DNA from 4 places in the Paenibacillus sp. T2-29 genome. Region 3 is predicted to be linked to each of the others. Evidence: riboswitches for the same ligand, from Rfam matches in the RefSeq annotation. Region 3 holds a riboswitch; each other region holds the start of a gene.
The links. Region 3 has a riboswitch for cyclic di-AMP ahead of ACU1JV_RS16025 (3D domain-containing protein). Riboswitches for the same ligand answer to the same signal wherever they lie in the genome.
Positions count from the first base shown of each region.

Region 1: another riboswitch for cyclic di-AMP. It lies ahead of ACU1JV_RS07035 (hypothetical protein); the one in region 3 lies ahead of ACU1JV_RS16025 (3D domain-containing protein).
Region 2: another riboswitch for cyclic di-AMP. It lies ahead of ACU1JV_RS27775 (C40 family peptidase); the one in region 3 lies ahead of ACU1JV_RS16025 (3D domain-containing protein).
Region 4: another riboswitch for cyclic di-AMP. It lies ahead of ACU1JV_RS27480 (G5 domain-containing protein); the one in region 3 lies ahead of ACU1JV_RS16025 (3D domain-containing protein).

Region 1 is NZ_JBREVE010000002.1:284,732-290,632, forward strand. Features, by position in the region: gene kdpB (potassium-transporting ATPase subunit KdpB) at 1-802, opposite strand, end outside; gene kdpA (potassium-transporting ATPase subunit KdpA) at 855-2,531, opposite strand; gene kdpF (K(+)-transporting ATPase subunit F) at 2,677-2,754, opposite strand; gene ACU1JV_RS07035 (hypothetical protein) at 2,939-3,334, opposite strand; cyclic di-AMP (ydaO/yuaA leader) riboswitch at 3,448-3,621, opposite strand; gene ACU1JV_RS07040 (glutathione peroxidase) at 4,086-4,571, shown strand; tRNA gene ACU1JV_RS07045 (tRNA-Leu) at 4,720-4,802, opposite strand; gene ACU1JV_RS07050 (urease accessory protein UreF) at 5,066-5,803, shown strand.
Region 2 is NZ_JBREVE010000019.1:40,907-46,807, reverse strand. Features, by position in the region: gene ACU1JV_RS27790 (hypothetical protein) at 29-322, shown strand; gene ACU1JV_RS27785 (4a-hydroxytetrahydrobiopterin dehydratase) at 440-739, shown strand; gene ACU1JV_RS27780 (GNAT family N-acetyltransferase) at 818-1,324, opposite strand; gene ACU1JV_RS27775 (C40 family peptidase) at 1,628-2,128, opposite strand; cyclic di-AMP (ydaO/yuaA leader) riboswitch at 2,134-2,271, opposite strand; gene ACU1JV_RS27770 (hypothetical protein) at 2,548-3,375, opposite strand; gene ACU1JV_RS27765 (M1 family metallopeptidase) at 3,387-5,399, opposite strand; gene ACU1JV_RS27760 (YwhD family protein) at 5,524-5,901, shown strand, end outside.
Region 3 is NZ_JBREVE010000005.1:154,057-159,957, forward strand. Features, by position in the region: gene ACU1JV_RS16005 (hypothetical protein) at 1-217, opposite strand, end outside; gene ACU1JV_RS16010 (M20 family metallopeptidase) at 257-1,435, opposite strand; gene ACU1JV_RS16015 (ABC transporter substrate-binding protein/permease) at 1,584-3,047, shown strand; gene ACU1JV_RS16020 (amino acid ABC transporter ATP-binding protein) at 3,034-3,756, shown strand; cyclic di-AMP (ydaO/yuaA leader) riboswitch at 4,001-4,169, shown strand; gene ACU1JV_RS16025 (3D domain-containing protein) at 4,175-4,843, shown strand; gene ACU1JV_RS16030 (polysaccharide deacetylase family protein) at 5,040-5,846, opposite strand.
Region 4 is NZ_JBREVE010000018.1:81,046-86,946, forward strand. Features, by position in the region: gene rnmV (ribonuclease M5) at 1-254, opposite strand, end outside; gene ACU1JV_RS27480 (G5 domain-containing protein) at 400-1,548, opposite strand; cyclic di-AMP (ydaO/yuaA leader) riboswitch at 1,820-2,100, opposite strand; gene ACU1JV_RS27485 (TatD family hydrolase) at 2,301-3,071, opposite strand; gene ACU1JV_RS27490 (HD domain-containing protein) at 3,114-4,397, opposite strand; gene ACU1JV_RS27495 (AbrB/MazE/SpoVT family DNA-binding domain-containing protein) at 4,729-4,983, shown strand; gene rsmI (16S rRNA (cytidine(1402)-2'-O)-methyltransferase) at 5,108-5,901, opposite strand, start outside.

The sequences.
Region 1 (5,901 bases), on a different contig from region 3:
ACAAAAGCCCGCCAATCGTGGTCGGAATCAGACAGACCAGCAACGAAATCAGCACGGGGACAGGCAAATCAATCTTAAAATGACGGGCTATCGGGGCCAGTGTCACCACCACAATGAGAAAAATAATCGTTAAGCTAATCAGCAATGTATTCAGCGCAATTTCATTTGGCGTTTTTTGCCGCTGTGCACCTTCCACGAGCGAAATCATTTTATCAATAAACGTTTCACCCGGCTCAGTCGTAATCCGCACCTTAATGCGGTCACTGACTACCCGCGTCCCGCCGGTTACCGAGCAAAAATCACCGCCCGATTCCTTAATGACCGGAGCTGATTCTCCCGTAATTGCAGATTCATCCACTGAGGCCAGGCCTTCAATAACCTCACCATCGCTTGGAATCATTTCGCCCTGAGAGACGATTACCACGTCACCTTTACGCAATGCTGTTGAGCTGACCACCTGAATCTCATTCCCGACGAGCTTATTAGCTTGTGAGTCCTGCTTGGATTTTTTCAAGGAAGCAGCTTGTGCTTTCCCCCGTCCCTCCGCGAGCGCTTCAGCAAAGTTAGCAAAAAGCAGCGTGAACAACAAAATAATAAATACAGCCAAGTTAAAGCCCATTTCCTTGCCGGTTCCAAAATAACCGGGAAGCAGTAGCATGAGCAGTACGACCAATGTACCGATCTCCACGACGAACATGACAGGATTTTTCATCATGATCATCGGATTTAATTTGATAAAGCTATCCTTGACCGCCTGCTTCAAGATGCTTCTATCCAGCATGCGTTTGCGTTGTTCCTTCATGATCAAGCACCCCGTTCATCCATTCTCATTTTCCTTCTATGCTCATTCTTCATCACATGGTCAAAAATTCAGCTACAGGACCCAGTACGATCACCGGCAAAAAGGTTAACGCACCAATCAACAGGACCACTCCGATTAGGATGGCTCCAAACAGCTTGTTGTCCGTGCGCAGTGTACCCATCGTCACCGGGGTTGGCGCTTTGGCATTCAACGAAGCCGCCACAGCCAGCAATGCAATCATGGATACATATCGTCCAAAGAACATAACCGCTCCTGTTGTAACGTTCCAAAACACGTTGTTATCCGAAAGACCTTCAAATCCCGAGCCGTTATTTGCCGCAGATGATGCATATTCATAGAGCACCTGAGTCAACCCGTGATATCCGGGGTTAGAGACCGCATCATATCCCCAATGACTCATAAACGCAAGCGCAGTGGGAGCAAGAATAAGAAACGGATGTACCAAAATGGCAATCGCAATCAGCTTCATTTCCTTGCCTTCAATTTTCCTACCCATAAATTCCGGGGTTCTTCCGACCATCAGTCCGCATATAAACACTCCCAGAATCGCATACATCAGCATATTCATCAGCCCGACGCCCTTGCCGCCAAAAATGACGTTTAGCATCATTTCTCCCAAAGCAGCCATACCACCTAGCGGGGTCAATGTATCATGCATATTATTGACCGAACCTGTCGTTGCCGCCGTTGTGACCGCAGTGAATAATGCCGATTGTCCAATGCCGAAACGAACCTCTTTCCCTTCCATGCTTCCCTGAGATGCATCCATACCCAGTGCCTGGATTAACGGATTACCTGTTTTCTCCGACACATACGTTATGGATAGAAAAATAAGGAACAAGACCATCATCGAGCTAAAAATAATCCAGCCCTGCTTGCGATTACGGGCAAACAATCCAAAAGTATACGGCAGCGAAGCCGGCATTACCCACATTGCTAAAATTTCCAGTACGTTCGTCCAAGGACTTGGATTCTCAAAAGGATGAGCAGAATTAGCTCCCGCAAAACCGCCCCCGTTCGTGCCCAAATGCTTGATGGATTCCAATGAGGCAATGGGTCCCATAGCAATCTGCTGCTGTGTACCGCTTAAAGTCGTAATATCCGCCGTGGACTGTAGCGTCTGTGGTACTTTTAGTCCCACCAGCACCAGCGTAAGTACAAAGGCAAGCGGCAGAAAAATCCGTATGTTGGCTTTAATAAAATCTTGAAAAAAATTACCCAGTCCTTCACCGCGCCGCGTCAGTCCCCTCATAAAAGCCGCAGCAACCGAAAACCCCGAAGCAGCCGAAGTAAACATCATCATCGTGACGAACGCCATCTGTGTCAGATACGTAAGCCCGCTTTCTCCGCTATAATGTTGGAGATTCGTATTGGTCATAAAGCTGATTACCGTATTAAAGGCCAATGATGCTTCCATATTACTGTTTCCAACCGGATTGCCTGGGAGTATAGCCTGCAAGCGCAATAGCAGGTAGCTGATCCCCACAAGCACCACATTGGTTGCAATGAAACTCATAGCATACGTGGTCCAACGCATGCTGTCCTGTTTCTTCAAGCCTACAACCTTATAAATCAGCTTTTCCGTTTCACCAAAAATCCGATCCGTCCGATTCGGTTCATTCGAGAATACGTGATACATATAGGTGCCCACCGGCTTTACCAAGAGCAGCAATATGACGATCACAACTCCAATTTGCAGTAGCTCCATCCTCTATTCCTCCTTATAATGCTCCTGCATTTGGAACAACAGACCTGATTCAGAACATCCAATGAGTGCACACGTTTGCGAAAATCTACACCTCTGATGCTTCATTCTTGATCTGCTGTTCCCGCCTGCTCGATCCTATAGTTGACTAGAACTTTTCAGGATTCAGGAGTGCGTAGATTAAATACACGAACACAATAGCCGTGAGTCCTAGCACAACAATCATCCTCTTCGGCCTCCTTTTGAGGTCTGCGCATCACACCAGCGTACAAACAGCAGTATCACTCCATAACTCACAGCCATTATGAGCAGCATGTATAAATCCATCATGTTCATACCCTCCATATCGCTCTTCAGATCGTCATTTCCGATTCCATCATAAAATCATAAACCAGCTATGTTATAAGTGCTTATCCGTTCAGCAGGAAACCCACCTCTCCGTTCAATGTGTAGATCACATGGTCCGCTCCCAATCCCCGATAAATTCCTTGTGGATTACAGCCGTGCGTAATAACATAGATCAATTCTGATGTTAGTGGCCGACATATTTGCAGGAAACGGCAAGTCAGATTCAAGCTGTTTTCGAACAAATACACACTACCAATTTCTTTTTTAGGAAAATTCCATTTTCCCGCTTGCATCGTATTGATGCGCACAATGTGCTCCACACCCATTTTTTTGAGCTGTCGTTCCTCCTGAGTGCTATTTGTGAGAACTGCAAACGCCAATTTTTTAAACATAAGCAATTTCACAAAACTTCTGCCCGCTTCATTCGGTGCAGTGACAATAATTAACCGACCTTCCATCAGTAGCTCCTCTCCCGGTATAAAAAGACAACAAAAAGAAGCCGAAGGAAAAAGGCTTCCTCCGGCTTCATACATTCCATGATAAAATAAACCATGGTTGCACACGGCGGTTTGTTGCCTCTCCCTGTACGCTTACGAGGTTAGCTGTCGGATTCGGACGTGAGAGTCGCCCTATTTACGGCACTTGGCCGGAAAATTCACCCCATGAGACACACACGGCTTGCAAAGCCGTACATACTCGTTGGTTCCCCCGCTTTTGCAACTGCAAAATTCAGCGCTTTAGACAATTCGTTGTTGCTTCATTGGTGTTAATTTGAAATTACGTCTTGAATCATACACCCGTGCAAGGAAGACTGTAAAGCTCAACGGCGGGGCTATAAATCACCCTTTTGAGCATAGGAGATTAAGAATAACGCTTACAAGGCATCTATGCTTCTCGTATCTCTTTAAAACTCTGTATTTCACCCCTTTTTGAAAATGAAAGGCATGTCAATATTGGCGTAGGGTATGGCTTAGTTACTCCTTATTTGCAAAAAGGAAAGAAAATACGCTATATGTGCCAGATAATTACCGATTGAACCCGTTTTTATGAGAAGAAACACCTCAATTAGCTCCATTTGAAGTGCGATTTACCGTTTTGAACAAAAGACGATTTTACAATGGTCCAATGCCCGTATACTCTTCCGGACTTGCAACCCCTTGTTGAGTTGCTTACAATTTAATTGCAGAATATTGAATGAGGAGGGATATCTTGACCGTATATAAATATGATGCACAGACCCTACAAGGGGTACAAATTCCGTTATCCACATACGAAGGGAAAGTTCTACTTATCGTGAATACTGCCAGCAAATGTGGGTTAACCCCCCAGTACAAGGCGCTACAAGAGCTATATGACCAGTATCATGAACAGGGGCTCGAAATTTTGGGATTTCCCAGCAACCAGTTCGCCAAACAAGAGCCGGGTTCCAGCGAGGAGATCTCCGAGTTTTGCCAAATCAATTACGGTGTGACCTTCCCCATGTTCGCCAAGACAGATGTCAACGGTGATCAGGCACATCCTCTATTTCACTACCTGACCCACACCGCTCCAGGAGTATTAGGCTCCAAAGCGATCAAATGGAATTTTACTAAATTCTTAATTACACGAGAAGGTAACGTATTTAAGCGTTATGCGCCGCAAACCATTCCAGATAAGCTTATAGGAGATATTGAGAAGCTTTTGCGGAAAAACTGACATCTTTCTTCATTACAGTTAACGAGCGGTCCGCTGTCCATATGACCGCTTCTGTAACAGAATGATATAACGAAAAATATTTAACGAAAAAAGCACCCCTTCACGTAAAACGTGTCAGGATGCTTTTTCAACTGGGTATTACACATGATGCGGTCGAGAGGACTCGAACCTCCACGGGCATACGCCCACTACCCCCTCAAGATAGCGTGTCTGCCATTCCACCACGACCGCATGTCATAATGTATTGAGGCAACAGATTTATTATACTCTCTCAGCAACAATTTGTAAACAATAATATTATAATTATTTTTAGTGTAACTTTATATAACATATATAAGCAATAAAAATATTTAATTTGACATGAAAGAGCCCAAAGTGTAAATATATATTACATAAATGATTGAATTATTATTGTATAAATAAGATTAGAGTCAAATAAACTGACACAAATATTCACCTCAAGGAGGCGAACCATCCTGCATAAAGGTAACCGATTGCTAAACTACGCATTGTTGTTGGACCCTTCCCTACCCATTGGTGGTTTTACCCGTTTCTACGGACTGGATGAACGTTTCCGTAACGGAAACTTGAACAGTCTACAGGATCTGAAACATTTTATGCGAGACGATTGGTATCCTCAAATTACAACCCTTGACGGCATGGCCATCAAAAGTCTGTATGCAGCCATCCAGCAGAATGACGGTTGGCGGATCGCCCTTATTGATAAAATGCTGTACACCCAACATCCTTCCTCGCATTATGTGAAAAAATCACGACTTTCTGGCCAGCGTCTGCTCAAGCTCACCAAGGCTCTTTATCCTTGGCTTGCATTTGACCAACTGGAAGACACACTCACTCAATACAATGCAATTGGCACACTCGCTACTGTCCACACTTGGATTAACTTCCTTCTCGGAACCGATATAGAACAGACCATTCACGGCTATTTTGCCACAGCGGTATCCTTCTGTATCGAAGATGCCTTCAGACTGCTCAATCCTCCTTACGAGGAAAAGAATCCTCTTATCGATCACATGACCAGCGAGTTGCTCACCACCTGGAAGAAATTTAACGAACCTACGCCAAGCTTATTTCAGCCTCACCTTTTCCATAGCCATCAGACCAGTTCCTACATCACTCAGCCACCCTATATGAGCCATAGTAGCCAATTGAATGCATCCAGGCCCTTTTCCTCCTCCATCCTATTCAAACGCCTTCCAGTCTCCCTCTGATGCGTCGTTTTACCAGTCTAGCAGTCACAATAAAAATACTCTGCCCTTTTCTCAAGCGGCAGAGTATTTTTAATTCATGTATCCAAATTCATACCACT
Region 2 (5,901 bases), on a different contig from region 3:
GAATCGCTGAACCATTGGAGGAAATAGCATGGGAGTAAAGCATGGGCGCGAGTATGAACAAATTTTGAACGATTTGACAGAGGCTGTGGGACGCATCCCAGATAGCTATGAATTTTTTGAAATGGAAGCAGAAGATTGGGACAGGCTGAACCCGATGGGGCGTCAGGAAGTCAATGAAGCTTTGGCAGAAGACCTATTTTATGCACTGGGTACGGAGCCCATAATCACTGTAGGCAGCGGCGTTGTGATTTATGAGCCGGAGCAGCACCGGATCTATGTACTCATCGGAGATGAGGAGCTGACGTCGGTCCCTTTGATTTGAAGGCCGTCTTATGGATTTATCAACGGGGCCGTGGTAATATGTACACCAATATATCGTAGTTTTGGCCGCATGTAAGCGGCTAAAAGGCTTCCGTATAAACGGGGAGGAGTTCGTAACATGCCTTTTACACAAGAAGAGATTGAAGCACATCTGGAGAAACTGGAGGGCTGGGAACTGGAGGAAGGACGTTGGATCGTTCGGAAATATAATTTTTCCAGTTTTATGAAGGGAATTGCATTCGTGGATGAAGTTGCCGCTATATCTGAGGCATTCAATCACCATCCATTTATTACGATTGATTACAAGACCGTGACTCTGCGTTTGACCTCTTGGGACGATGGCGGTATTATGGCCGTAGATATTAAGGAAGCCCAACAATATAATGAAGCTTTTGAAAAAATGCGCAGCAGTCATTGATTTTATAATGATCTGTTGTATATATTAAGAGCGCCTTCGCTATACAACATCGCGGTTGTATAGCGAAGGCGCTCTTATTTATAGAACCCGGTTCTGTTGTTCAGGACGATATACCATACAATAGAACGGTTTTCTGCCATCTGGAGTCTGACGTTCATAGGTATCCGTCAGCTCAAATCCAGCTGTCTTGTAGGCTCGTATAGCCCGCTGATTCCAGGTGAGAACCTCTAGGTCAATTTCATTCTGTGGATGACGTCGTCTGGCTTCCTCCGCAATGGCCCGGACAAAATCGGAGCCTGTGCCATGTCCGCATCTTTCGGGATGCATTCCAAGACCCAGCCGGGTCACACCGACCATAGGAAAATATTGAGCAAATCCCGTCAGCTCATTCTCTTCGTCCAGAACGGCAACATATTGCTCTTGGCGAAGCGTGGGACTTCCAAATTCGACTTCAAGTGCCTTCATTTGTTCCCAGGGAAGCCAGCCGTATATGTTGTAGGGAGGATCATAGCGCCACTCACAGATTTCAGCCGCTTGATGCTCGTCCATCGGTACAATCCGGTAGTTGGATATTGAGGCCGGCACTTTTCCATTCCTCCTTATGCAGGTACTTCAATCATTAACCACAGATTGTAGACAAGTTGTAGGAGAATGGCAAGCGTGTTTATTTCGTACCTAAGTCGGGTATACATTCAATAAGAAGGATTTACTGCTCATATGCTCCCCCAGCGGTGGCGGTAAAACCGACGGTGTTCGCTAAAACTGAAACCTTTTGAGGTGTCAGTTCGTCAGTAATGATAATAATTACTGATGTAGTGGACATAAAAAACCGCAATTCGATTCCGGCCAGAATCAAATTGCGGCTAGGGTTAGCTTGCTGTGCGGTAGTTATTCTACGTTGTCGTCATCAGGAATATCTGAAGCTACAGAATGGTAAGCGTCTGTGCTCATAATTCTTTTTGCACCGACATAACGGTTAGCGTAATAATTTTCGTTCAGTGAGCTAACTACTACACCACGTGAAGTCGAGGAGTGGGCGAATTTCCCTTCACCTACGAAGATACCTACATGGGAAACGCCTCTTCCTGTGGTGTTGAAGAACACCAGGTCGCCTGGTCTCATTTCATCGCGGGATACAGAAGCTCCCATTTTGAATTGTGATCCAGATTGATGCGGCAGTTTAATTCCCAGTTTGTTGAATACATACATTGTGAAGCCGGAGCAATCGAATCCCTCGAGTGTAGTACCTCCGCTTCTATAGTTCGTTCCTTTGGCATCTTGGATGACCTGGTCCATCTTAGAGTCTGCAAATGCACTGCTGCCACCGAATGTAAAAGATGTAAAGGCAATGGCGAGACCCATGGCTGCGATCGTTAGCTTCTTCTTCAAAAAAAATATACCCCTTCCAATGCCTGCGAGGTTAGCTTAAGGATTCGGTAGAAGGTTCCCCTATGACCACTCTGTTGCGAGATCAATTCACCCAAACTGGTTCCCCCGCTTCCTAGGTGCCAGGAATTAGGCTTAACTTAAGATGTGCACCTTGGAGAGCAGTATTCACGACAACGATGTTTTTAAGATAAAGGTTACAATAAAGATTACAAAGTTGTTACTATCAGTTCACTGCGATTATTGTAACAAAGACAGCAGGCTTTGGCAAATGTTTCATCGCAAAAAGTTACAAAAAAAATCTGTTCCTAACGCCCTAGGAACAGATTCTGTTAACAGTATTCAGTTATGTGCCGTTTGCACGGGAAAGAAAAAAGTTTTTTCGACAGCTAAAAATGCAGGAGAAAGCATAAAGAGAGGGATTAGCCTCTGCTGGAGATATCGATGTGCCATAGACGATACTGCGAACTGATATGCCACAGCCTGACCAGACTGGTAACAAAATGATACGATTGCTGGAGAATTAGCGCCAACATACCAGTCCAAATCATCGCTACGGTGCCAAATAGACCGAAGACCAGCAGCACACAAGCACCAAGCAAGAGAGATACGCTTACAGCCGGAAGAAGCTGGCGAAAGAAGGCGAGCAGGGACGATAGTATGGCGTGACCACTGACCGTGCCCAGTTGCATATACAGGATGCACTGCCGAATGAACCAACCGTAAGCCACCCACCCAATGGCATAGGGCAACAAATGCAACAGGTAAGAGGAAGATTGCAGCGTTCCTGCTACAATAGGATAGAGTCTCGGTACCACCCAGAAGGCGGGAAGCAGCAGCAAACCCAACTCGATGATGTAATACAACAGAGATGACATACCGTGACGTTTCATCCCCTTGAAGAAGGACAGGCTTTGCGGTTCAGACGCATCGGTATACAGGCTTTGATATATGCCAGCTCTAATGAAGGGAGTGATTAGGACGCGCAATACGGTCGCCCCTAATAGTATCCATAAATACACATGTACTTCCTGGCTGTCCATCAAGGCGATCTGCCCCTCCATCCAAAACAAGGTCTTTCCCAGCTCGTTTTGGCTCTGATCAGGATAACGCAGCAGCAGCGGGACAACGGCCGACTGTACCAGCCGATAGAGAAATACTCCCCACAGCAGACGATACAAAAATAAAATGATAACGATATAAAAGCGTATGCGCACTAGCGCCCAGCCTTCTTTTAAAACAGTCCGCATCTATAGACACCTCACCATGACAGACTTCCAAGCAGTGTCTCCAACAGCTTGGTTACACTCACACTCCAACGGGTTTGTTGCTTTTCGTCCAATTCAGCCTTCAGGCTATTATTAATATGCTTGTTCTCCAGTGCAATAGTGTATAGAGGATCAACGGTCACATAGGACACGGGAGAGGTGCTTTTGAGTCGGAAAGATGTACTTTTGCCCGTACCGTCCCATGCCTTAAATATTGTGGTGCCATCCTTGAAGGTAAATTGAACAGGGATCTTGGGATAATCCGCTCCTTTTTTGCTAAGCGTCACGATTGCTTCATATCCATTCTCCAACTTGCGGTTCGTGATGCGATCGACAGAAAAGTCCGCCATCTGGCCGTCATATACATATTGTTCAAAATAGTGGCTCCATGAGCGTCCAGTCACCCTTTCCACGACACGCTGAAAATCCTGTGAGGTCGGATGCTTGAATCGGTAGGTCTGGACATAGGTTCGCATAATCCGGTCCATTTTTTTCGTACCCACCTGACGTTCAATACCTCGTAGTACCAGCTTGCCTCGTGAGTAGGCATTTTGTGCATACTCAGCCGACGATCCGTACTTCCAGGATTCGCGGTTTAGGGGCTGTGGAGAAGCTACCTGTCCGGATTGTAATGGCAAGTTGGGGATAAGCCCATATTCTTGCTCCATGAGCCGTTCTTCTGCATAGGAGGTGAAGCCTTCATCCAGCCAGGGCTCCTCAAATTCATTATTGGCTACCATTCCGTAGAAATATTGATGCCCAATCTCATGAACCAGCGTCCGTTCCAGATTATAGCCGGGATTCAGTTGGTCCGCAGCTGCGGCCGTGATGAGTGTCGGATATTCCATGCCGCCGGCTCCACTGCCTGTTTTGGGTGGAACGACGATAGATAGAGTGGAATATGGATAAGGCCCGTACCATTTGCTGTAGTACGAAAGGGCGGCCTTGGCTGCGCTCATATAACGTCCTTTGAGTTCCTTATGGGACGGGTCTAGATAGAGCTTGATTTTGACACCAGGAACTTCAGTAGAAGAAAAGGGTTCTTCTACGGCTACAAAGTTGGGTGAAGCGGACCAGGCAAAATCGTGTACATCATCGGCATAAAATTGATATATTTTCTGGCCGTTCTGTCGTACTGCACCACGGGTGGGAAATCCGGTCGCTGCTACGATGTGTGTTTCAGGCACCCGAATTCGTATGCTGTAAATTCCAAAATCGGCATAGAACTCGGAGTTGCCATGATACTGATGGAGGTTCCAGCCCTCGTCGGCGCGTCCACGTTGTCCTGCAGTCTCATAGACGCTGAGCTTTGGAAACCACTGTCCAGCCATTACAAAATCATCTGTCGCACCCATACGAGCAAAAATGCCAGGCAGTTTGACTTCAAACTTCATATATAGTGTGATTTCTTCGCCACCTCGTACTGGCTTGGGCAGACGTACCTTCATGAGCGAACGGTCACTTGCGTTACCGTCATCTGGTTGTACATATTGAGTACGGTGCATGAGAGATAAACCATCTTCTGTTTTTAGTTCGGTCAGCGTCATGGAGCCAAAGCCGTCCTTGGGCATGGTGTCTCCGCGCAGCTTTCCCCCGGATTCTTTCATAAAGGTGGTTTCCATAGAAGAGAAGGCATTCGGGTATAGATGAAGATACAGATCATTCACAGTTTTCTTGCCCGGATGTCTCCAGGTCAGTGTCTCAGTGCCTCGCAAAACCCATCCTTTTTCCAGAGATACATCAATGTGATACTCCACCACCCGTTTGCTGAGAATTTCCGAAGCGGGCTGTGGAGGGTTCTTGGGCAGGTCGGGCATGATGTTGGCCCCTAGAGGCTTGCCCATATCTGGCGCAAGCGCAGACTCAGACTCGGAGCCGTATAGTGGTTTGCCTGCAGACTGAGGGGCGGATTGCGATTGGGGTTGCCAGGCAAACCATAACGTCCCTGCGAGGAGTCCGAGGGCTAGTGTAGACAATAAAACGATTTTGGCGCGTGCTGGGGTCATACAATGGATACCTCCCGTTGACAAGCATCTACAGCATGTATATGTTTGCTTTCGCGAGATTATTAGTTAAAATATTTATAGTGTAGAATGAGTGTGAAGACGGAAATTGGAGGCCTAGTGACGCATGAGTGAAAATCAGCCGGACGGCAAAAAGCAGATTGCACTGAATATTGTCAGTGGCAAGAGTAAACATAAGGGCTTCGGCGCAGGCTCGATCGACCTGAACAGCATGTCCCCGGTCATCATTGACCGAGGAGAGGCAAAAATTGATATCGGTGCCATGCATGCCAAAAGTAAAGTAGAACGTGGAATCAAGTTCTCTACGAATAAAGAAGACGTACCGAACGGACGCCAGGTATGGCTGGTATGGGTAGCTGTGGACCGTACGCCTGAAGGACGTATGTACGGTGGCGCGACGGCCTGCGAGATGCTGATTGACGACGAAGCTAAACGCGGCTGGAAAATTCTTGCCGATCATGTTAATCGTATGGATTATGCACTC
Region 3 (5,901 bases):
AGGCTGGAATGGATCGCTCCAGCAGCTTCTTCAGCTCCGTAATCTCTCGATGACGCTCCTGCGTAAGTGACGAAGGAGACGGAGAGCTAAGGAAAAATGCATTCCGGCGCCGCGTACTTCTGTTTCCACGATTCCTGCGTATAGCACGGAATATAAACCAAAGAATGATGAGACCAACCACAATAAACAACGTCCAAAAGCTAGTCATACTATTCATAATGGCACTCCTTTCTAGAAGAAGACGGCATTTCCGATTTTAGCTTTTGCTATTCAGTAGAGCGAATTCTTTTTTTATCTGTGCCAGCAGCTCAGAATTTGTGATTACATCGCAAGCCGTCCATGCCAAGGTTCTCGCGGCCAAGAGCATTCCTTCCATTGCGCGGTCCTGCATTGCTAAATCGCGAAATTCTGGTGTATGCAAGGCATGCTTCTCGTCAATAACTTGAATGTACGGGTGGATCGCAGGGCAATGAAGTGATACATTTCCGATATCCATAGAGCCATGATCTTCACCTTCCGTAATATCTTCTTGCGCAATGCCAGCCTGCACCAAATTTGCGGTAAAGGTGTCGGAGAGTACACGATTAGTCACCATTTCATCGTAAGAAGTCTCATAATTGGAAGTTTCCAAACGACACCCGGCTTGTAAAGCAGCTCCTTCAGCAATTTGAACAACACGGCGGGTAAGCGGGTTCAGCTCTTGGCGTGTAGCGGCCCTCACGTAAAATTGGGCTGAGGCGTAATCAGGAATAATATTGGCAGCCTGCCCACCCTGATTAATGATGCCATGGATACGTACCGTACTTTTTACCTGTTGCCGAAATGCGTTAATCCCGTTAAACGTTTGAATCACAGCGTCCAAAGCATTAATCCCTTCATGCGGACTGGCCGCAGCATGAGCGGATTGACCAAAAAATTCGAACTGCACAGCATCAATCGCTAGCGATTTTCCTGATTTTTCGTAGCGGTCAAAGGGATGTGTCATCATAGCTATATCGCAATCATCAAACAACCCGGCCGCCGCCATCGGAACCTTTGCACCGCGTGTTTCTTCGGCAGGTGTGCCGTATACACGTACTTCTCCACCAGTCTCGTCGATAATCGATTTGAGACCGACGGCAGCGCCTGTACTCATCATACATATCAAATGGTGCCCACAGGCGTGTCCTAGCCCTTTCAGAGCGTCGTATTCTGCCAGAAAAGCAATGATTGGTCCAGGCTTGGTTGCTTTGTAAGTAGCAATAAAGGCTGTTTCTATACCCAATACGGGTGCCTGAACTTCAAATCCGTGAAAAGCAAGTTCTTCTTTTAAACGGGCAGAGGCCAGGAATTCCTCGTTTCCAAGTTCAGGGTTTGCGCCAATATATAACGAAATGTCCTTAAACCGCTGGGCGTGCTGTTCAATGGTGTGTTGAATGGTCTGTTTGAAATTCATGCTAAAAACTCCTTTATATAAGCTGTAATGTAGGTACTGCGATAGATATACTAAAATTGTACTATAACATTCATTGCATAATCATGCATATTCATTTATAATGACACAATCTTATTTATTATAAAGAATTTAAGGAGAGAAAAAAAGATTGAAAAAGGCATATCGTTTTACCGCCCTGGTTTTGTCGGCGGTTATCTTACTGTTGGCTGGTCTTCCGATGCTCAATGCATACGGAACGGAAGCAAAACCACAGAAAAAACTTGTAGTGGGCATGAGTGCCGACTTTCCGCCGTATGAGTTTTATAAAGTCATTAACGGTAAGAAAACCATTGTTGGGTTCGATGTGGAGATTGCCAAGGAAATCGCCAAGGATCTGAACGCAGAGATGGTCCCAGAGGACATGAGCTTTGATTCCTTGCTGCCTGCTCTGCAAAGTGGTCGTGTAGACTTGGTGCTGTCCGGTATGACACCGACGGATGAGCGCAGAAAGAGTATTGATTTTTCGGATGTGTACTATCACTCCAAACAAGTCATTATGGTACGCCCGGAGGATAAGGACAAATATTCAACGATGGCTACTCTGAAAGGAGAGAAGCTCGGTGCACAGAAGGGGAGTATTCAGGAAGAAATTGCACAAAAAGTGCCTAATGCTTCGGTTACCTCATTAGATAAAATATCCGATCTGGTACTCCAGCTTCGGACCAACCGTATCAACGCGGTTGTAATCGAAGATACCGTTGCTAAAGGATACACACTAGACGGTACCGTAACACTTGCTAAGGCAGTACCTGAGGATGAAGGAGCAGAAACTGCTGTAGGCATTCGTAAAGGAAATGCGGAATTGCTTGCTTCAGTAAATAAAACGTTGGCTCGCCTGAAAGCAGACGGTTCGATTGAGAAGTTTTCTACAGAAGCGAGTGCACTGTCTGCCGACAGACAGGTTTCTTCGAATAGCATTGTAGATATATTTATGAAATATCGTAGTCTTTACGCTACGGGTATTGGCTACACTCTGTTGTTGTCTGCACTCGGAGTATTGTTTGGATTCATTATTGGTCTGATCATATCCTTGCTGCGAATGAGTGGTATACGTATCATTGAGTGGTTAGGTACCACATATGTCGAGATCCTGCGCGGTACACCTATGCTGGTACAGCTCATGATCATTCACTACGGAATTGCTTTGACGCTGGGTATCAATTTTACCCCACTCCAGTCGGGTGTGATCACATTGTCTCTGAATAGCTCGGCATATTTGGCTGAAATTTTCCGTGCGGGTATTCAGGCCGTAGACCGTGGACAGATGGAAGCTGCCCGCTCGCTCGGGATGGGACGAGGCAAAGCAATGCGTCATGTCATTTTACCGCAAGCATTTAAATCTATATTGCCTGCTATTGGTAATGAGTTCATTACGATCATTAAAGAATCATCAATTATTTCGACCATTGGGATGGTGGATATTATGTATCAAGCCCAGGTCATTAAGAATATTACCTACGAAGGCTTGAGTCCGTTCGTAATCGCAGCCGCTATTTATTTTGTAATGACATTCAGCTTATCTAAGCTGTTGGGTTTATGGGAAAGGAAGTTGAGAGCCAGTGATCACCGTTAAACAACTGCGTAAATCATTCGGTAAGAATGAAATTTTAAAAGGCATTGATATAGATATCGCCAAAGGTGAAGTAGTCGTCATTATCGGCCCGAGTGGTTCAGGAAAAAGTACGTTTTTGCGTTGTATGAATCTGTTGGAACAGCCAACAGAAGGGGAAATTTTGTTTGAGGGTGAGCCGATTACGGCCCGTGGTCATAATATTAATGCGACTCGGGAGAAGATGGGGATGGTTTTCCAGCATTTTAATCTGTTTCCGCATAAAACAATACTGCAGAATCTGACGCTTGCACCAACGCAGGTGAAAAAGCAGTCGGGGAAAGAAGCGGAGAAAATTGCGCTGGAGCTCCTGCGGACCGTGGGTCTTGAGGATAAGAAGAATACCTACCCGAACCAGTTATCTGGCGGTCAAAAACAACGTATTGCGATAGCACGTGCTTTGGCCATGCAGCCGCACGTAATGCTGTTCGATGAGCCTACTTCTGCCCTTGACCCTGAAATGGTTGGAGAGGTTCTGGACGTGATGAAGAAGCTCGCTGAGGGCGGCATGACGATGGTGATCGTGACGCATGAAATGGGCTTTGCCCGTGAGGTAGGGGATCGAATCATCTTTATGGACAACGGTCAAATTATAGAACAAGGTACGCCTGAGCAAGTATTCGGTACTCCAAGCCATGACCGTACCCGTGATTTTCTTGCTAAAGTGCTGTAAGAAAATGCTTTTATAAAATATTGACAAAGCCCTTCTCGTGATGATGTTTCACGGAGGGCTTTTCTCTTTTTGTCACTATATCTCCATATTTTCGTAACAGAAAACGGATTCTTGATGACAAAATTGTAACGAGTATAGTATGATATTCAAGGTTACCAACATTTTCATGCAGATAAGGTTACAAAATTGTGATATTATGCAGTAAGCCAAAACTTACCGGGGCAGCAGTAATGATAATAAATACTCAGGTGCTGGGCTCAAACCATGGGAAGTGCGGGGGACGTAACAACGGCAATGATTCCAATGCATCATAAGATGTTGTGGAATATGCCTAGGGGTGAATTGCACAAGCATAGGGCTTCTCCTGAGTCCGAATCCGACAGCTAACTCCGCAGGCATAACAGAGGAGGTACATATCTTGAAATATTTAAAACATATTGGACAAACTATGAAATTTGCGGTGCTTGCTGCAGCTATTGCAGGGCTGGCACAGACAGCTGGAGTAGCAGATGCTGCTTCGCTTCATACTGCCAAAGAAGGCGATACCTTCTTTTTGCTTGCTCAACGTTATGGGGTATCAGTAGATGAGTTGACGAAGGCTAACCCGGATATTGCGTCCAACAACATATATGCAGGTCTGCAAATTAAAGTGCCAGACGAAAAAAGTGTAAAGGCGGCTTCGGATTCGAAGCCACAGCTTCTTACAGAGAAAGCACCAGCGAATGAGAAGCCAACAATTGAAGCATGGGGCAAAACATTCAATTACAGTAAAGTAGTTGATGTTAAAGCTACAGCATATTCTGCCGCAGCTGATGAAAATGGCAAATGGGGTGCGGTCGATTATTACGGCAATCCACTTAAGCTAGGTACAATTGCGGTAGACCCGAAAGTCATTCCTATGGGAACAAAGGTGCTAGTTACAGGTTATTCCCATCCCGGCTTGCCAGACCGTTCTTTTGTGGCCGTTGCCCGTGATCAGGGCAGTGCTATTACCGGAAAGCGGATTGATATCTTTATCCCTGGCAATAAATCATTCGTGAATGACTTTGGCTTCCAGAATGTGAAACTGTACGTCATTGATAAATAGCATTGTGCTTAGTATGATTTAATTAAACATAATATATGTTATGTAAACTTGATCTATCATACAACATATAACTGGGACGACTTTTTATTAGGCCCAGTCGTTTATCGCTAAAAAAGGCTGTCTTACAAGCAGAAGTATTCTGCTCGTTAAGGCAGCCTTTTTACGTTGTTGGTATATTTGAAGCTTAGACATGCTGTTATTTTCGTTCCGATGTGTGAAGTAGCCGGGGGACAGTGACAAATTTGTAGCCCTTAGCTTTTAGAGAGTGGATTAGACCCGGCAAAGCTTGGACAGTGCCTTGCAAGTTGGAACTTTGACCTCCACCTGCATGCATTAAAATAATGGAGCCAGGTCCGGTAGCCGGGATCACGTTGCGCTGAATTTGTGTTTTGCTTAATCCCTTCCAGTCTAGAGAGTCCACATTCCAATTGACGATCATGTACCCATGACGACGTGCCCATTGGATTTGAGGCTCTGTGATTTCACCATAGGGTGGTCGTATCAATCTGGGCCGAAAACCTATGCTGGCTTCTAAAATGCGTTCTGTTTTTGTAATCTGGTGGCGAAAACGTTCTGGTGTGGCCTTCCTGAAATCCGGATGAGTATAGGAATGGTTTCCTATAGAATGACCCTCGCGGATGATGCGGCGTATGATCCCCGGATGCTTTTCCGCACGGTGACCGACGATAAAAAAGGTAGCTTTGATACCGTTTGCGTGTAATACGTCCAAAACCTGCGGCGTATACCTTGAATCGGGCACATCATCAAAGGTTAAGGCAATTTGGCGGGTGTGCGGGCCGCACATTTTAAAAATGTCCGCATGCTTTTTTCGTAGCATCGCTAATGTTGGAGTAGCTCGATCTTTACTTTGATATACCGAAGTAGCGGCAGCAGCTTCCTTGGGATGGGGCGTTCCGATGTTAGGAGGCGTGTCCGCGTGAACGGGAAAACTTGAAAATGCTAGTAACAGTGCTAAACATGGCAACACTCCCCTGTACCGCATTTGTATTCCCCCTTTCCGTGCAGTGGTACCTAGTGGTGCTCTCAGCTATTATGTA
Region 4 (5,901 bases), on a different contig from region 3:
GTCGCCTCTGCCTCAGGTATAAAAGCCTGCTTGCAGCCGGGGACCTTGGAGGCGATGATTTTACGGATACGCTCCCCTGCATGATCGGGATCAGTTAAAATAATGACCCCCCGCCGTTCCTGCGCCAATGCAATTTTCCGCAGCGTCATTTTATTAATGGCTGAACCGCCAGTTTCTATCGTATCTGCTTCGACAGCACGGCGAATGGCTACCGTATCATCCCTGCCTTCCACCACGATCACTTCCTTGATCATCTTCGTTTCCCTCCACTGCTACACAGCAACATATATTATCTTTCCCTGATTTTGAAAACAAAATAAGAAGAGGATATCCTCTTCTTAGCATGGCATAACTATGTTGTTAATACTATCGTATTGTCCTCAACATACACAACCTGTTTTAGTTGATTTCCGGCTTTACAGGTCCGATAACATATACGGTTTTACCGTGCTTACGACCAAATTGGTTAGCCCGGCTTAAACTCTCATAATACACATCGATTTTGTGGCCTTTAATCGCGCCACCGGTATCCTCCGCACGGCGGAAGCCTACCCCTTCAATATACACCCACCAGCCGATGGGAATTACATTCGGATCGACAGCGATGGTGCGTCCTTCCGTGACACGCGTGCCGGAGGCGGTACGTGTACCAATACCTGGCTCCTGGGCAGAGTACGCCGTCATGGAGACATTTTGTAAAACTTTTTTATAATTAAAATTAATACCTGCTTTACGGACAGCACTGCCCGAACTAACCTTTGTAGCCTTAACCGCATCTTTAGGGCCGATGGAAGCAGCTAGAACGACCGGTTTTTTCTTCGTCCCTACCGCAATTACCTTATCCACACGATTTTGTGCGACTTCCTTGTTGACCAGCTGTTTGGACACCAATTTTCCATCATGGTATACCTTTTGAACATGCTGGACTACCACACCCGATTTGCCACTTTGAATGACTCGATTATCGCCTTTATAGAGACTTGGATCTGCCGTTTTGATGACCTCATAAGGCACTTGTTTTTTCTGTTCGACCTGCTGTTTCTTTACACGGACGATTTTTATGTCCATGTTAGCTGAAACAGAGGCATCCAACGCAGGGTAAACTTTATCCGTTGATGATAATTTATAGCCCGAAGTGCGAATGGCACCCTCTACTGTATTTTCTGTTGTGTACAGCTTTTTCGTCTCATTGCCTGAGGATACTTTAACCTGATTGGCACGTTTAATGACTACGCGATCCCCATCCTGTACTGCCCCGTTTAGCGGCATGGAAATTGTATCATGCGGCTGAAGTGAAATAGAATGCTCATTGAGCAAATCTTGGAGCTTGGATTCCCGGGTTTCTACCGCAGATGCCTTACCATCGATGACAAAAAAGACTTGTTTTTTAGATTGCGTGTACATCAGAATTGAAATCATAATCGTTAGTGTGATTAGAAAAATAGCAACCAAAGCAGCCTGGCGCACATTCTCTTGCTTCCAACGTAATACGTAAGACATGCTGGATGAGCGTGACTCATGGGTCTCCTCTTTTCGGAAAATGCCCATTTCCTCCGTCCTCCTTACATAGCCCGCCGTCTGGAGTAAGACATAGTTGATCGTTGACGTGACTATAACAGATTTTCTACAAGACAAGCCCGTACTGCGACTGTCCTGCACCATGTACCCGTCTTCGCGGCATGCTGTCCTCCCCTGTTTAACCACAGTATGATGACAGATTTTCTTTTATTCACAACAAAAAAAGCCAAAGAAAGAGACTAGAGAGCTCTTTCGTGGCTTCCGACATGTGTGAATATGCGGGAAAACTCATGCACGAGATGGCTTCTCTCTTGTTACGCTTACGGGGTTAGCTGTCGGGTTCGGACGTAGAGAGTCGCCCTAGCTTAGGTCAACCGCTCATGGCGGTCGCCTTCACATTCACCCCGAAGACCCAGAAAGAAATCGAAATACGGCTTCTCTACCTGTTCAATCCCATCCAGGAAATGAATTTCGGTCGAGCCGGCTACTGAAGAGATAATATCTCTTGCACATACGCCGGACGTACTGTAAGCCATATCGGTTCCCCCGTTCCCTGTAAAAGGGACTCAGCGAGACTGGTTCATGAAATGATTTGTTGATGTTTACACTCAACAACAATTCACTGAAAAGATGATATCCTGTTTCCATGCATGTTGTAAAGCAGGTTTCAAGTACATTTTTCAAAATATTCGGTTAAAAAATTGTAATATTCTTGAGTTTCCTGCAACAAAATCATAATTAGCTCCGTCTATCTCTTTATTTTGATTGATTTCTTCGCTTTTTCACTGAATGTCAAATCGTTCCAAGGCATTTTGGGTCGTAATGGATACCAATTCCTCCACCGTAATTCCCTTAATTTGGGCAGCTGCCTCTGCCACCAATCTCACATGTGCCGACTCATTTCGCTTCCCACGAAACGGATGAGGCGTCAAGTAAGGCGCGTCCGTTTCAATAAGCAGACGGTCCAACGGTACCTGGGCCAGCACCTCTTTTGGCTGCTTGGCATTTTTGAACGTTATGGGCCCGCCGAAGGAAAGGTGGAAACCCATATCCAGCACCATTTTAGCTGTCTCCCAACTCCCAGAAAAGGAGTGCATGACTCCGCCAATCTCGCCCGCCTTTTCCTCACGTAAAATCCTCACAATATCTTCATGTGCATCCCGGTTATGGATAACAATTGGCATGTTGAGCTCACGTGCCAGGCCAATTTGATTTCGAAGTACCCGCTGCTGCACATCCTTTGGTGATGTATCCCAATAATAATCCAGACCGATCTCTCCGATCGCTACAACCTTTTTATGACTGCATAACGATGCAATCCATTCTAAATCACCCTCCTGCATTGTAATGGCATCCTGCGGATGCCATCCAACGGCTGCATAAATAAAATCATACGTCTCAGCCAGCTTCATGGTGGATGGAATGGTCTCACGATTAAATCCGATATTGATCATCCGTGTTACTCCTGATTCGACAGCACGTGCTATAACTTCTTCACGGTCTTCGTCAAATTGTGGCGCATCTAGGTGAGTATGAGTGTCGAATAAATCCAAGGTTTTCATCTCCTTTTCTTACTTACATTTCTATATATTTGTCTATTGTTTGACAAAATAATTCCTTATTTCGGCAGGAAGCCTTTCTTTTACCCCGTTCAATTTATTCTGGGGAAAATACATGTGATATTTTCCTCGGTGAATGCCACTTATTGAGCGTACAATTTCTGAAACTTCGGATATTTCCCGCACCTCGCCCTGACGTCCAAGCAGTAAAATCTGGTTGTCCGTTGAACCGCCCTGCCGAAACACATCATAAGGAAGATCTGTCGGAAAATCAATTTCAAGATCATATTCAGGATGCAAGCCAGCCTTTTCCAAAGCCTCTCGAATATGGTCAACGGTATCTGTATCCATATTTTCAATCTCTACATATTTATACAATCTACGATCCATAAAACGGCTGCTCAAATCACTTAAAATTTCGTCCTTTTCTCGTTTCCATTGGCTAAATACCGTCTGAATCAAAGACTCATCCAGCATCAAATACTGCTCCACTGTTAGCTCTCCTTTTAATAGATCGGGCAGCGGATCCAACAGAAAACCAAACTCATATCCGTTTTTGAACAATTCCTTAGCTCTCTTGAAAATTTTACGTAACAGGATTTCTGAGCTGCGTGTTACAGGATGGAAATAAATTTGCCAGTACATCTGGTAGCGTGACATTAGATAATCCTCTACTGCATGCATACCCGACTCTTTTACGACAATTCTCCCATTGTGAGGGCGCAGCAAACGTAAAATACGATCCAAATCAATTGTTCCGTAGTTAACACCTGTTGAATGAGCATCCCGCAACAAATAATCCATACGGTCAGCATCCAGCGGGCTTGTTACCAAGTTGACAACAATCGGCTTATCATACGTTTTGGCTATAACCGCCGCGACCTTGTGGGGCAGCATCTCATCAACTTGCCGTAGCACAGCGTTGATCTTCGTGTCCCCCAGTACAATGCGGCATGTCCAATCCTCATGGTTCATATGAAAGGCTTCTTCAATTGAATGAGAAAATGGACCATGCCCCACATCGTGCAACAAAGCGGCACACAGAGCAATCAGTCTTTCTTCCTTGGGCCAGTCGGGAAAATCTCCACGTTCAAATTGAGAAATAATACGTCTCGTAATCTCATATACGCCCAGTGAATGTGAAAACCGGCTATGCTCCGCTCCATGAAACGTAAGATAAGATGTGCCTAACTGCCGAATGCGTCGTAACCGTTGGAACTCCGGCGTATTAATCAATCGCCATATCACAGTATCCTGAACATGGATGTAATTATGTACCGGGTCCTTAAAAACTTTTTCTTCACTGAGTGGCTGGTGCAAGATATCAGCTCCTTTAATATTCGGAATAATGGATTAAAATACAATAAAATCCTAAACTCCCTCCCTTATTCGACATTGTTTGTCGTATTTTGTCGAATTATCACTTTTCGACATTTCCAAATCGACACACAAGACAAATCATCCGTAAAATAAGGTAATTCACATGAATAAAGCTCTTTGTTCTAAATACTTTTGCATAATTAGGCTGTTACTACTTTTTTAAGGTTGACTGTTTTGGGAATCGTTGGTATAGTAAATATCAGAAAAGAGAAAATTTTGTCGAATCATGACACTTATATTATTTTAAACGGCGAGAGGAGCCTGATTTATTATGATGAAATCCACTGGTATTGTAAGAAAAGTTGACGAGCTCGGACGTGTTGTTATTCCAATCGAATTGCGCCGTACCCTGGGAATCGGAGAGAAAGACGCTTTGGAAATTTACGTTGATGGCGAGCGCATCATGCTTAAAAAATACGAGCCTGCTTGTATCTTCTGCGGCAATGCTGAGAACGTAATTTACTTCAAAGGGAAAATTGTTTGCCAAGATTGCATTTCTGAAATCCCAACACCTGTGACAAACTGAGAATTTTAGTATATAATAGACTTATCAGAGATTGTTAATTCTAACCTTTTTCATATATACTCCTTGTTGCCTTCCACGGTTTGAACCCAACCGTTGGAAGGCCCTTTTTTGTTTAGACACGTATTCATAAGAGTGCGTTGTACACGTCCCTCTTGGAAATTGAACGGTCTGTGGCTGTACGTTTCATGGCATCCTTGCGAGTAAGTCCCTCTGACTCGTAATGCGCGACATGAGACTCCAAAGATAAGTCCTGCCACCATGCCTGCCGCTCCTGTTCTTCTTCCTCTTCGTTTTTCCCCTCAACGATTAGACAGTATTCACCAAGCGGCGGATTTTCCTCTAATTTCGCAAGACACTGCTCCACCGTTCCACGCACCCATTCCTCATGCAGCTTGGTCAGCTCACGGGCAAGCACCACTTTGCGTGATCCTAATGTTTCCTTTAATACCGTCAATGTCTTTACAATACGGTGAGGAGATTCATAAAAAAGAATTGTGCCATGGGATACCTGAAATGATTGCAATAACTTCTCTAGATCCTTTTTTTCCCTTGGAGGAAAACCAGCGAAGGTAAACCTCTCTGTATCCAGTCCTGAGGCAATTAAAGCCGATAGTGCCGCATTTGCTCCTGGGATAGGAATAACACTGATTTCTGCTTCAAGTGCCAGCTTGACCAGATCCGAACCAGGATCAGAAATGGCCGGTAGACCTGCATCGCTAACCAGTGCCAAATTTTTTCCTTCTATTATATAACGTATCAGTTCAGGCCCACTGGCAGCCTTATTATGTTCATGATAACTGAAGAGCATTTCCGGCGTGATGTCGAAATGTGTGAGCAGTTTGCGTGTCTGTCGCGTATCCTCGGCAGCGATAATATTACATAACTTTAGGGTGTTAATTGCCCTAAAGGTCATATCAT